Regions from separate parts of the Stutzerimonas sp. NM35 genome, predicted to be linked through region 4. Evidence: predicted binding sites of a transcription regulator. Region 4 holds the regulator's gene; each other region holds the start of a gene.
What was found. Region 4 encodes sigma-54, which starts transcription at its own class of promoters, with help from an activator protein. Its sites were predicted from a motif close to ANTGGCATNNANNTTGCTNT; they were not measured.
Positions count from the first base shown of each region.

Region 1: a site for sigma-54 is predicted at 1,386-1,405, ahead of flgB (flagellar basal body rod protein FlgB). Genes of this name have one in related genera too.
Region 2: a site for sigma-54 is predicted at 1,276-1,295, ahead of ACYCFC_RS02565 (flagellar basal body-associated FliL family protein). Genes of this name have one in related genera too.
Region 3: a site for sigma-54 is predicted at 1,800-1,819, ahead of glnK (P-II family nitrogen regulator). Genes of this name have one in related genera too.

Region 1 is NZ_CM137728.1:755,202-758,462, forward strand. Features, by position in the region: gene ACYCFC_RS03665 (chemotaxis protein CheV) at 1-379, shown strand, start outside; gene cheR (protein-glutamate O-methyltransferase CheR) at 419-1,243, shown strand; gene flgB (flagellar basal body rod protein FlgB) at 1,447-1,851, shown strand; gene flgC (flagellar basal body rod protein FlgC) at 1,866-2,309, shown strand; gene flgD (flagellar hook assembly protein FlgD) at 2,328-3,005, shown strand; gene flgE (flagellar hook protein FlgE) at 3,062-3,261, shown strand, end outside.
Region 2 is NZ_CM137728.1:544,521-547,781, reverse strand. Features, by position in the region: gene fliM (flagellar motor switch protein FliM) at 1-683, opposite strand, end outside; gene ACYCFC_RS02565 (flagellar basal body-associated FliL family protein) at 695-1,228, opposite strand; gene ACYCFC_RS02560 (flagellar hook-length control protein FliK) at 1,438-2,670, opposite strand; gene ACYCFC_RS02555 (Hpt domain-containing protein) at 2,773-3,081, opposite strand.
Region 3 is NZ_CM137728.1:4,044,665-4,047,925, forward strand. Features, by position in the region: gene ACYCFC_RS18655 (YifB family Mg chelatase-like AAA ATPase) at 1-1,329, opposite strand, end outside; gene ACYCFC_RS18660 (accessory factor UbiK family protein) at 1,362-1,625, opposite strand; gene glnK (P-II family nitrogen regulator) at 2,005-2,343, shown strand; gene ACYCFC_RS18670 (hypothetical protein) at 2,419-2,649, shown strand; gene ACYCFC_RS18675 (ammonium transporter) at 2,805-3,261, shown strand, end outside.
Region 4 is NZ_CM137728.1:2,672,068-2,675,328, forward strand. Features, by position in the region: gene lptB (LPS export ABC transporter ATP-binding protein) at 1-279, shown strand, start outside; gene ACYCFC_RS12470 (RNA polymerase factor sigma-54) at 425-1,933, shown strand; gene hpf (ribosome hibernation-promoting factor, HPF/YfiA family) at 2,029-2,337, shown strand; gene ptsN (PTS IIA-like nitrogen regulatory protein PtsN) at 2,341-2,805, shown strand; gene rapZ (RNase adapter RapZ) at 2,935-3,261, shown strand, end outside.

The DNA of each region.
Region 1 (3,261 bases), 1.9 Mb from region 4:
CGTCGATGATTCTTCGGTGGCGCGAAAGCAGATCATTCGCTGCCTGCAGGGATTGGGTATCGAGGTGATCGCGAAAAACGACGGTCGGCAGGCGCTGGACTATCTGAAGGGGCTTATCGCCGAGGGCAAGAAGCCATCCGAGGAGTTCGTGATGATGATTTCCGACATCGAGATGCCGGAAATGGACGGTTATACGCTCACCACCGAGGTCCGTCAGGATCCGGCTATGGGTGATATGCATATTCTGCTGCATACTTCGCTCTCCGGTGTGTTCAACCAGAGCATGGTCAAGCGTGTCGGAGCAGATGATTTCCTCGCCAAGTTCCAGCCGGACGACCTGGCTAGTCGAGTGATTGAGCGAATCCGGACTACGGATTGATGTCGAGGCAATGTCCTCTTGAATGGTGAGGCGTTATTAGTGTCAGGTGATCTGGATTTCGATCAGTTTCGGGTGTTCCTGGAAAAGAGTTGCGGCATTCTTCTGGGCAGCAACAAGCAATATCTCGTGTCTAGCCGTCTCAACAAACTGATGGAACAGCACGGGCTGAAGAGCCTCGGCGAACTGGTTCGACAAATCCAGGCGCAACCACACCGGGGATTGCGCGAGCAGGTCATCGATGCGATGACGACCAACGAAACGCTCTGGTTTCGTGACGCCTATCCCTTCGAGGTGCTCAGAAGCCGCGTGCTGCCGGAATTGCTCAAGACTGCTTCCGGTCAGCGCCTGCGCATATGGTCGGCAGCCTGCTCGTCGGGACAGGAGCCCTATTCGCTGTCGATGACCATCGATGAGTACGAGCGAAGCAATCCGGGCCAGCCCAAGCCGTCGGTGCAGATCGTCGCGACCGAGCTGTCGGGCACCATGCTCGCGGCATGCAAGGCCGCCGAGTACGACAGCCTGGCCATTGCGCGCGGGCTGTCGAGTGAGCGGTTGCAGCGTTACTTCGATGTCAAGGCGCCTGGGCGCTGGGTCGTCAAGCCGGCCATCCGCAGCCGCGTGGAGTTTCGCGTGCAGAATCTTCTCGACAGCTATGCCGTGCTGGGCAAGTTCGACGTGGTGTTCTGCCGGAATGTGCTCATCTACTTCTCTGCGGATGTGAAGAAGGACATTCTCAAGCGCATCCATGCCACCCTGAAACCAGGCGGCTATCTGTTTCTGGGTGCTTCCGAGGCGCTCAACGGCCTGCCCGAGTTGTATCAGATGGTTCAGTGCAGTCCTGGCATCATCTACAAGGCCAAGTGAGTCTCCGGCTTGTCCTGCAATAGCGGCAAAAAAATGTCGCCTTCCGGACTGAGGGCGGCAAAACACTGGAAAAGCCTTGCCGCTTTTGACACCTTTGCCCCGCCTTTCTTTTAAAAACCCTTGTATATCAATGCTTTGACGTAATGGCACGGCCTTTGCTGGTGTTTGCCCAGGCAGACTTGTATCCGGCAGAGGGCCAGATCATGAGCATCAGTTTCGACAAGGCGCTTGGCATTCATGAAAAAGCGCTCGGCTTTCGTGCGCAGCGCGCTGAAGTGCTGGCCAACAATATCGCCAACGCAGACACGCCCAATTACAAGGCGCGGGATCTGGACTTCAGCGCCGTTCTGGCTGAGCAGAACAGCAAGAATCAGAGCGGTTTTGGCGTGGCCGTGACCAGCAGCAGGCACATCGCCGCCGAGGGGATGGAAATTGCCGATCCCGGCTTGCGCTTTCGTACCCCCACGCATGCATCGCTGGATCAGAACACGGTCGACATGCAGGTGGAGCAGGCGACCTATGCCGAAAATGCCATCGATTTCCAGGCGAGCTTTACTCTGCTCAACAGTAAATTCAAAGGGCTGATCAGCGCCCTGCGCGGCGAATAACAAGGAGCAGCGCCATGTCACTTAGCAGTGTCTTCAATATCGCCGGTAGCGGCATGAGTGCCCAGAGCACGCGCCTGAATACCATCTCCAGCAACATCGCCAACGCCGAGACCGTGTCCTCCAGCGTTGACCAGACCTATCGTGCGCGCCACCCGGTGTTCGCCACCGTCCTGCAGCAGGCCAATGGCGCACCGAACGAATCGCTGTTCGCCGGTCAGGATCAGGCCGGCGCCGGCGTTCAGGTGCTGGGTGTGGTGGAGGACCAGAGCGAGCTGCAGGCGCGTTACGAGCCCAACCATCCCGCTGCGAACGAAGAGGGGTATGTGTATTACCCGAACGTCAATGTGGTGGAAGAGATGGCCGACATGATTTCGGCCAGTCGCTCGTTCCAGACCAATGCCGAGTTGATGAACACGGCCAAGACCATGCTGCAGAAAGTTCTGACCCTGGGCCAGTAACCCTTACGAGAGATTGCCATGAGCACTACAGGCGGCGTCGACGGTACCGGTTCGGTACTCGATCAATACCAGTTCGGCAAGGATCGCGAGGTCAAGGGCAACGACCTTGGCAAGAACGAGTTTCTCGAGCTGCTGGTAGCCCAGTTGAACAACCAGAACCCGCTGGAACCCCAGGAAAATGGCGAATTCATCGGCCAGTTGGCACAGTTCAGTACGGTCGAGGGTGTCGAGAAGCTGAATTCAAGCATGGAAACCATTCTTTCCGGCTATCAGTCTTCGCAGGCGCTTCAAGCGTCTTCGCTGGTCGGTCGCAAGGTGATCGTGCCGACCGAGAAAGCAGTGGTGGATACCAGCGAGACCTTCAAGGCCAGCCTGATCCTGCCCACCAGCAGCAGCAACGTCTATGTCAATATTTATGACGAGGCTGGCTCGGTGGTCAATCGGATCAATATGGGCTCACAGGAAGCAGGCAATGTCTCCTTCATGTGGGACGGCAAGGATGCCAGCGGCAATACCGTGCCGCCCGGTACCTACAAGTTCGAAGCGCAGGCCACCTACGGCGGTGAAACCAAGGGTCTTTATACGCTGCTGCCAGCAAACGTCGACAGTGTGACGCTGGGTGGTAACGAACTGCTGCTCAACCTTGCCGGGCTCGGCAGTGTTCCGCTTTCCCATGTGCAGGTCATCGGCCAATAACCATAGGCCGCAACTATCGGCTGTAACTGCCGGCAGTTCCGGCAAAGGAGCTCTTCATGTCGTTCAATATCGGCCTCAGCGGCTTGCGTGCTGCCAGCAAAGACCTCAACGTCACCGGTAACAATATCGCCAACGCCGGCACTGTCGGTTTCAAGCAGTCACGGGCGGAATTTTCCGACGTCTATGCCGCCTCGGTGATGGGGACCGGCAAGAACCCGCAGGGCAGCGGCGTGCTGATGTCCAATGTGTCCCAGCA
Region 2 (3,261 bases), 2.1 Mb from region 4:
ATCTCGCGGATCGGCTCGATCATCGAATACGGCATGGTTACATGAAGATCGCCACCACCGCTGTCGAGTTCGATATGGAACGTCGAAACGACCACTACCTCGCTGGGGCTGACGATATTGGCCAGGGCCGGATTCACTTCCGAATGCACGTATTCGAAATTGACATCCAGCACCGCATGCCAGGCCTCCTTCAGGTCGAGGAAAGCCTGTTCCAGCACCATGCGCACCACGCGCAATTCGGTAGGAGTGAATTCACGGCCCTCGATCTTGGCATGGCGACCATCACCGCCAAAGAAATTGTCCACCAGCTTGAACACCAGCTTGGCGTCGAGAATGAACAGCGACGTCCCGCGTAGCGGCTTGATCTTCACCAGATTGAGGCTGGTGGGCACGTACAGCGAATGGATGTACTCGCCGAATTTCATCACCTGTACGCCACCCACCGAAACGTCCGCCGAGCGGCGCAGCAGGTTGAACATGCTGATGCGTGTGTAGCGGGCGAAGCGCTCGTTGATCATTTCCAGGGTGGGCATGCGGCCACGGACGATGCGGTCCTGGCTGGTCAGGTCATAGCTCTTGATGCTGCCCGGTTCGGAATCGCCTTCGGTATCGACCAGGCCGTCGTCGACCCCATGCAGGAGCGCGTCGATCTCGTCTTGCGAGAGCAGGTCTTGAACAGCCATCTGCGAGGCCCCTATTGAAGTACGAAGTTGGTAAACAGCACTTGCTCGATGGCCAGTTTGCCGATTTCCTTCTGGGCCAGCTCCTGAACGCTGGCGGTGGCCTGCTGGCGCAACATCTCCTGCCCCACGGGGGTAGCCAGTGAAGCGAACTCCTGGCTGGAGAAGAGCATGACCAGTTGATTGCGCAACAGGGGCATGTGTTCCTTCAGCGCATCCAGCGCCGCCTGATCGCGCGACATCAGGGCGACGCTCACCTGCATGTAACGCTGGCGACCGCCGGTGTTGCTGAAATTGACCACGAATGCCGGCGCCAGCACTTCATAGATGGCAGCCTGACGCTGAGGCGCCGCCTGGCTGCCTTGCGCCGCATCCGGACTTTTCGGCTCGCCCTTGTTCATGAAATACAGCGTGCTGCCCACCGACACTCCAACGGCCAGCAACAGACCGAGTACGACCAGAACGATCAGCTTGAGTTTACGCTTGCCGTCCGCCGGAGCCGCAGCAGCGGGACTCGCTATATCCGGGGGACCCTGTGTTTTAGCCATGCCAAATATCCGTCATCACGCGTGATTTCATGTCGTTCAATGAGTTGGGAGCAACTGCTGTGCCAAAGTATCGGCCAGTGAGGGAGCACAGTAAATGACCAGCGGCCTGAGGGATTTCCGAATAAAGAGCTGCGCATTATCCCCGGAAAGCAAAAACCGGGCACCAACAGCCTGTTGGCACCCGGTTCTTTGAACCCACGTGAAAGGCGTCAGGCGTAGTAATCCACCAGCCCGCGCGCATCACCAGCCCTTGCACCGCTGATTTCCATCGAGCCCTGAACCACCTCCCCCTCATCACCGGCCAACCCGGCAATGGCACCGCCACGCCCCTCACGCGACTCGGCGTCGCCTTCGCCCTGGCGACCGTGCGCGGACTGATCCGATACGTTCACATCCATGCTCATGCCCTGCTGCGAGAACATGTCGCGCAAGCGCTGCATCTGCCCTTCCAGCGTTTCACGAACGCCGGCGTGAGGGCTGAGGAAGGTCACCTGACTGTGCTCCTTGCTCATGTCGATGCGAATTTCCATGCGGCCCAGTTCGGCCGGGTCGAGCTGTATTTCCGCCGACTTGAGGTTCTGGCTCGACAGCCACATCACCCGATCAACCACCGCCTCGCTCAGTCCGGGCTGCTGCATTTGCAGCGGCTGTCCCGGGACCAGTACGGGGCGCTGTGCCTGCTGGGCCTGATTTTGCTGGGAAATCGCCTGCGTCAGGGTATTGAGCCGGTCAGGCGCGGCATCAACGGCACTGCTGCGGCCCTCCTTCGGCGCGATCTGCTGATCGAGCAGCTCGGCAAAATCCTCCTCAAGCGAAAACGTCTCGCCATCCTCGCTGGCCATCTCGTCTGGAAGCAGCTTCGCGGAAAGGTACGCTTTCGCTTCGGTAACAGCCTCACCTTCAGCCAAGCCTTGCGCGGGCAACATTTTCTGCGCTGTCGCCTGGGTCTCGACCAGCGAATGCTGCGCCATCAACGAATCCTCGGCCTCCGGCGCGGCGTCGGAGGCTGTCATGGGCACTTGCCCCTGCGGCCAACCTGTCAGGAGTTCGCCATCTGGTGTTTGCAGTGCCTCATCCGCACCTTCGGCTTGCCCACCCATACCCAGTAACAGCAACGGATCGAGCTCGACTTCAGCCCCCTGCTCCGCCCCCTCGGTTACCGGCAAGTCGTTGCCAGCCTCGGCAAGGCCCGGCGTTTGCGTGCCGCTTTTCTCGGCGGTTTCATCTGCGGACTTGTCTTTGCCGGACGTGTTGCGCGCGGCAGTGGCAGCGCCATCCTGACGCTCGACAGGTTTGCCTTGGCGCTCCCTGGCATAGACGTCGGCAAAGCTGGAAGCATTGTCCCGGCCGGCTTGCGAAGCATTCCTGGAAGAGGTGCTCGCGGTCTTGGCGACTGTCGCCGGCGCCTTGGTGTTGAGCAATAAATCAGGAGAAACGGCCATGAATAGTTCCGCTTGAAGTAATGAGTTGTGTAGCCCCTGAGTCAATCTCAAGCAAACTCCGGGCCAGTAACAAGCTCAGGATATCGATTCCGTAGCGCCGTCTCAGCCAGGCCCACAAAAACGCTGGCGCTCGGCACGATAGAGAATCCGCACAATGGCAAACTCGCGTTCGATTCGCTCGATCAGTTCGCACGCCTCTTCAAGCTGTCCGCGCTGCGCGGTCTCTTCCAGGGCATGGCAATGTTCGGCCAGCAGGGCGGCGCCCATGTTGCTGCAACTGCCCTTGAAGCTGTGCGCCGCCTGGCGAAGGCGCTCTGCGTCAGCACTTCGGCAGGTCGTCTGCAGCAGGCGCAGCCTTTCCTCGGAATCGCCAAGAAAGGTATCCAGCAACTGCGGGTATTCAGCCTCCATTACCTGCTGGAGTTTCAGCAGGACACTCGCGTCCAGATGATCGGCCACGGCACTGCTCCCGGTTCTCAATCAAGCCTATCCAGTCGGCCCCAGTCCCTACGCTGAGCATGCGCTGCAAACTGCTCTGCCACCGTCATGGTCACCGTGGCCTTACGCATTTCGTCAACAATTTGACCAGAG
Region 3 (3,261 bases), 1.4 Mb from region 4:
TTCGCCGCCCAGCGCGCAGTGGCTGCGCAAGCCGGCAAGGTCGAGAAAGGCATTGGCGCAGCCCTGGCGCGTCTGTTGAATCCGCCGCGCATGCGCCACGACGGCGGCGACCGTTGCGCTGCTTTCACTCGCAATGGGCGTGGCGCTGAGCGAGGTGGCTTCGCGGGCGACGGTCAGGTGCAGGTCGATGCGGTCGAGCAGTGGCCCGGAGAGTTTGCTTCGGTAGCGCTGGATCTGGTCCGGTGTGCAGCGGCAGCGACCGCCGGGGTCGCCCAGATAACCGCAGGGACAGGGATTCATCGCCGCCACCAGTTGAAAACGCGCGGGGAAACGCACCCGGTCCCGCGCACGGGCGATCACGATATGGCCACTTTCCAGAGGCTCCCTTAAAACCTCCAGCACCTTGCGATCGAACTCCGGCAACTCATCGAGAAACAGCACGCCCTGATGCGCCAGGGTAATCTCGCCGGGCTGCGGTCGGCTGCCGCCACCCACCAGCGCTGGTCCCGATGCACTGTGATGGGGCTGGCGAAACGGCCTCTGCGGCCAGTGCTCCAGCGGTGACTGGCTGGCCACCGACTGGATCGCCGCCACTTCCAGCGCCTCCTGTTCCTCCAGCGGCGGCAGCAGGCCCGGCAGGCGGCTGGCCAGCAGCGTCTTGCCGGTGCCTGGGGGGCCGCTGAAAATTAGATTATGGGCGCCTGCCGCGGCGATCAGCAGGCCGCGCTTGGCCGACAACTGCCCCTGCACGTCGGCAAGATCGGGATAGGGCAACACCTGGCGCAGCAGGCCCTGGGCCTGGTAGGCGGCGATAGGCGTCTGGCCGCTGAGGTGCGCGGCGACTTCCAGCAGGTGGTCGGCGGCGTAGACGGTCAGGCCCGAGGCCAGGCTGGCTTCCTCGGCATTGGCCCGTGGCACCAGCAGCGCGCGACCGGCTGTGCGGGCCGCCAGGGCTGCTGGCAAGACGCCCTGCACCGGACGCAGCGCGCCGGAAAGCGCCAGCTCGCCCAGGCATTCGATACCGTTCAGGCTGTCGGCGGGGATCTGGCCACTGGCGGCGAGGATGCCCAAGGCGATGGACAGGTCGAAACGCCCGCCGTCCTTGGGCAGATCGGCGGGCGCGAGGTTGAGCGTGATGCGGCGCGCGGGAAAATCGAAGCTGGACGTCAGGATGGCGCTGCGCACGCGGTCCTTGCTTTCCTTCACGGCGGTTTCCGGCAGGCCGACCAGGGTCAGCGACGGCAGACCGTTGGCGAGATGTGCCTCGACCGTGACGGATGGCGCTTCCACACCCACTTGGGCGCGGCTGTGGACGATGGCCAGGGACATTCGATCACTCCTTGATCGTGTCGCCGCTGCAGCTACTCGGCAGTAGGCGGCGTAAGTTTTTCTTCCAGCTCGGCGACCTTGGCCTCAAGCGCTTCCAGGCGGGCGCGGGTGCGGGTCAGAACCAGCATCTGGCCGTCGAACTCATCACGGCTGACCACATCGAGCTTGCTCAGGGCACTTTGCACGATGCTCTTGAAGCGGGTTTCGATTTCGGCGTTCGGCAGGGGCGTTTCGCCATTGAACAGGCGCGAGGCCTGGGAGCCGATGGCGTCGAGAAGGGCTTTGGGCGGGAACATGGTTTCACCTGTTTCTGAGCGGCGGGCAGTGTAACACGCCGGCCTGCGGCTGGTTCTGGCGGCCATGCACGATTAGCGGGCACTGCTGCGGGCATGCGGTTCGATCTGGTGCATGGGTTCTGTTTGCAGGCATCGATGAAGCCTTCAAAGCCGCAGCAACAGCGGTTTCATGGAGTTGGCATCGATTCTGCTTGGCCTGTTGCAGCGCACGCATCGCAGGGATGCGGCGCAGGTGATTCGGGATGTTTTGCCAGAGCGGCGAAAGGTGTCGGAACGGTGCCGGATTGCAGCGGCGCGTTACAAGAGCCGGACACTGAGCTTAGACTTGTCACCGGGTTCGTACTTCTGGGGCAAGTCCACCTAAACGGGAGAAGTTTTCATGAAACTAGTCACTGCCATCATCAAGCCGTTCAAGCTGGACGATGTCCGCGAGTCGCTGTCGGAAATCGGCGTACAGGGCATCACCGTTACCGAAGTCAAAGGCTTCGGTCGGCAAAAGGGACACACCGAGCTGTATCGCGGTGCGGAATATGTCGTCGACTTCCTGCCGAAGGTGAAGATCGACGTGGCGATTGCCGACGATCAGCTCGACCGCGTGATCGAGGCGATCACCAAGGCGGCCAACACCGGCAAGATCGGCGACGGCAAGATCTTCGTCGTCAACCTGGAGCAGGCCATCCGCATCCGTACCGGCGAAACCGATACCGACGCGATCTAAGCCAGGCCCACCGAACCCCACGCCCCAGGAGTGAACACCATGACTCTGCGAAAGATCGCAGGGCTAGGAGCCCTTTTGTCCCCGCATATCCCAGGCTCGCGCCTGACGCAGGCGACAACGCTCGACTCAGGCGACATGCCACGGAGGCGCACGGCCATCGGCCCGCTGCCGTTCGTGGCCATCCCCAGCCTGGTGAGCGTCCTCTGCACGGTCGGCCACAGGCTGGCCCTGGATGGCGCCTCTGCCGGTGGCCGCTCTCGCCTGCCTGATATCCGCACCGACATTCCCATCCGCGGCTCGACGTAGCGCAGCCACGCCAGGCGCACTGGCAGGCAGCAAATCCGATTTTCAAGAGTACGAACCCCCGGAGTCAGCACCGGGGTCTGGGGCCGGCTTGCCGCAAGAAAGGCGGCTGGGCGGCGACCGAACGGCGCGAGATGCGCGACAGCAAGAGGTGACACATGGACAGCACAGCTCTGATACCCGTCCAGTACGGGCTCGATACTTTCTACTTCGTCCTTTGCGGCGCCCTGGTGATGTGGATGGCAGCCGGTTTCGCCATGCTCGAATCCGGGCTGGTGCGGGCGAAGAACACGGCGGAAATCCTCACCAAGAACATCGTGCTGTATTCGGTGGCGTCGATCATGTACCTGCTGATCGGCTACTACATCATGTATTCGAGCCCCGAGGGCGGCATCCTGCCGAGCCTGGGTTTCCTGATTGGTGATGAACACGCGGTGGATGTCGTGGCCGCCGGTGGCGAGGATGCGCCGTACTACTCCGCACGCGCCGATTTCTTCTTCCAGATCGTATTCGCCGCGACCTGCATGTCGGTGGTGTCCGGTGCGGTGGCCGAGCGCATGAAGCTCTGGGCCTTCATCGCCTTCGCGGTGGTGATGACCGGGTTCATCTACCCGG
Region 4 (3,261 bases):
CGCGCGCTGGCCACCGCGCCCAAGTTCATCCTGCTCGACGAGCCTTTCGCCGGCGTCGATCCGATCTCGGTCGGCGACATCAAGCAGATCATTCACCACCTCAAGGCCAAGGGCATCGGCGTGCTGATCACCGATCACAACGTCCGCGAGACGCTGGATATCTGCGAAACGGCCTACATCGTCAACGACGGCCAGCTGATCGCCGAAGGCGATGCACAGACCATCCTTGACAACCAGCTGGTCAAGGAAGTCTATCTGGGGCATGAATTCCGCCTGTAGTTCGGCCTTTCGCTCGACAGGACCATTCAGGGCTAGCCAACCGCTTCCTCTTCAGGCATATAATTTGCTTACACCGGCGCGGCAGCGCCAGCGAAGTCGGAACAGGCGCGGTTGCGCCGGCACACAAGGTTCGAAGTCCTCTGCAATGAAAGCATCGCTAGTCCTGAAGATGGGCCAGCAGCTGACGATGACACCGCAGCTGCAACAAGCCATACGACTGCTCCAGCTCTCGACCCTCGACCTCCAGCAGGAGATCCAGGAAGCGCTGGACTCCAATCCCATGCTCGAACGCGAAGAAGACGGGGACGACTTCGACAATCCCGATCCGATGGCCGAGTCACTCGACAAGAAAACCGAGAACACCCCAGCCGAGCACGGCAGCCCGGACAGCCAGTACGAAGAACCCATCAATACGGTGGAAAATTTCGAGGAAGGCGATTGGGGCGAGCGCATTCCCAACGAGCTGCCGGTAGACACCGCCTGGGAAGACATCTACCAGACCAGCGCCAGCAGCCTGCCCAGCAATGATGACGACGAATGGGACTTCACCACCCGCACCTCATCGGGCGAGAGCCTGCAGACCCATCTGCTCTGGCAACTCAACCTGGCACCGATGAGCGACACCGACCGACTCATCGCCACCACCCTGATCGACTGCATCAACCCCCAGGGCTACCTGGATGAGAGCCTCGAAGAAGTGCTGGAGTCCTTCGATCCCGAACTGGAGATCGAGCTCGACGAAATCGAGGTGGTGCTGCACCGCATCCAGCAATTCGAGCCCGCCGGCATAGGCGCACGCGACCTGCGCGAGTGCCTGCTGCTGCAATTGCGCCAGTTACCCGAGCACACCGCCTGGCTGAGCGAAGCCACGCGCCTGGTTGGCGAGCATCTGGACCTGCTCGGCAGCCGCGACTACAGCCTGCTGCTGCGGCGCATGAAGCTCAAGGAAGACGAACTGCGCCAGGTCATCGACCTGATCCAGTCACTCAACCCGCGCCCCGGCTCGCAGATCGAAACGAGCGAACCGGAATACATCGTTCCCGACGTGATCGTGCGCAAAGACAACAACCGCTGGCTGGTCGAACTGAACCAGGACGCGATGCCGCGCCTGCGGGTGAACGCCCAGTATGCAGGCTTCGTCAAGCGCGCCGACTCCAGCGCCGACAACACCTTCATGCGCAATCAGCTGCAGGAAGCACGCTGGTTCATCAAGAGCCTGCTCAGCCGCAACGAGACACTGATGAAGGTCGCCACCCAGATCGTCGAACACCAGCGCGGCTTTCTCGAGCACGGTGACGAGGCAATGAAGCCGCTGGTTTTGCACGACATTGCCGAAGTGGTGGGCATGCATGAATCGACCATCTCCCGCGTCACCACCCAGAAATACATGCATACGCCGCGTGGCATCTACGAGCTGAAATACTTTTTCTCGAGTCACGTCAGCACCGCCGAAGGAGGCGAGTGCTCATCCACCGCCATTCGCGCGATCATCAAGAAGCTGGTGGCGGCGGAAAACCCCAAAAAGCCATTGAGTGACAGCAAGATCGCTGGTCTACTTGAAGAGCAGGGTATTCAGGTGGCACGCCGAACCGTCGCCAAATACCGGGAATCCTTGGGCATTGCGCCATCCAGCGAGCGCAAGCGATTGTTGTAAAGACAGGTTTGCTAGAAACCAGGCGACCTGGCCGATTTCTTCCGGTGACGGGCTCCAGGCCCGTCAATTCGCCCGAAGCAACAAGGAGAAGCAGTATGCAAGTCAAGATCACCGGCCTTCATCTGGAAGTAACCGAAGCACTGCGTGACTATATCGATGAGAAACTGCAGCGGCTGGAAAGGCATTTCGATCGCATCATCGATATCCAGGTCGTTCTGCAGGTTGAAAAACTGAAGCAGAAAGCCGAAGCCACCATGCATATCGCTGGTCGCGAAGTAGTCGCCAATGCCGAACACGAAGACATGTACGCTGCGATAGACCTGCTCGCCGACAAGCTCGACCGACAGTTGATCAAGCACAAAGAGAAACAACTCGACCATAACCAGGGTGCCGTGGCTCGCTGACCCATGATCCGACTCGAAAACATCCTCGCCCCCGGACGTTCACTCGTGAACGTACCGGGCGGCAGCAAGAAACGCGTCCTGGAACAGATCGCCAAGGTGATCGGCCAGGACCTTCCCGATCTCGACACACAGAATATTTTCGAAAGCTTCGTTGCACGCGAAAAGCTCGGCTCCACCGGTTTCGGCAATGGCATCGCCATACCGCACTGCCGGATGCCCGGCTGCACGACGCCGCTCAGTGCGGTGCTGCGACTCGACGCGCCGGTGGATTTCGATGCCATCGATGGCGCCCCGGTCGATCTGCTGTTCGTGCTTCTGGTACCGGAAGCCGCGACCGACGAGCACCTCGAACTGCTTCGCCAGATTGCCAGCATGCTGGACCAGGAAGAAGTCCGTGAGCGGCTGCGCAACGTCGCAACCGGCCAGGAGCTGTATCAGGCAGTGGTCGATATCCAGCACGGCCACTAAACAGGCCGGATGACCCGCAACCAGGGAGCGAGACGTGTCCGCAATCAGTCCCTCACGAATTTCGCGCCACTGCTGCCAGCAGCAAGGTTCGCAACGCCGATGCCCAACACTGTTGGATACTTCGCTGCCATGCGCCTGATCATTGTCAGCGGGCGCTCCGGTTCAGGTAAAAGCACGGCTCTCGACGTTCTCGAAGACAATGGCTTCTATTGCATCGACAACCTCCCTGCCGGGCTGCTGCCGGAGCTGGCGGAAAAAGCCCTGTTGCATACCGAACTGCTGCAACCGCAGGTGGCGGTCTCCATCGACGCACGCAATCTGCCGAGTCAACTCAAGCGCTTTCCTGAGCTACTAGAGGAGGCCCGCGCCCGGCATATCCAGTGTGACGTGCTCTACCTGGACGCAGCCGACGAGACGCTGCTCAAGCGCTTCTCGGAAACACGCCGACGACACCCC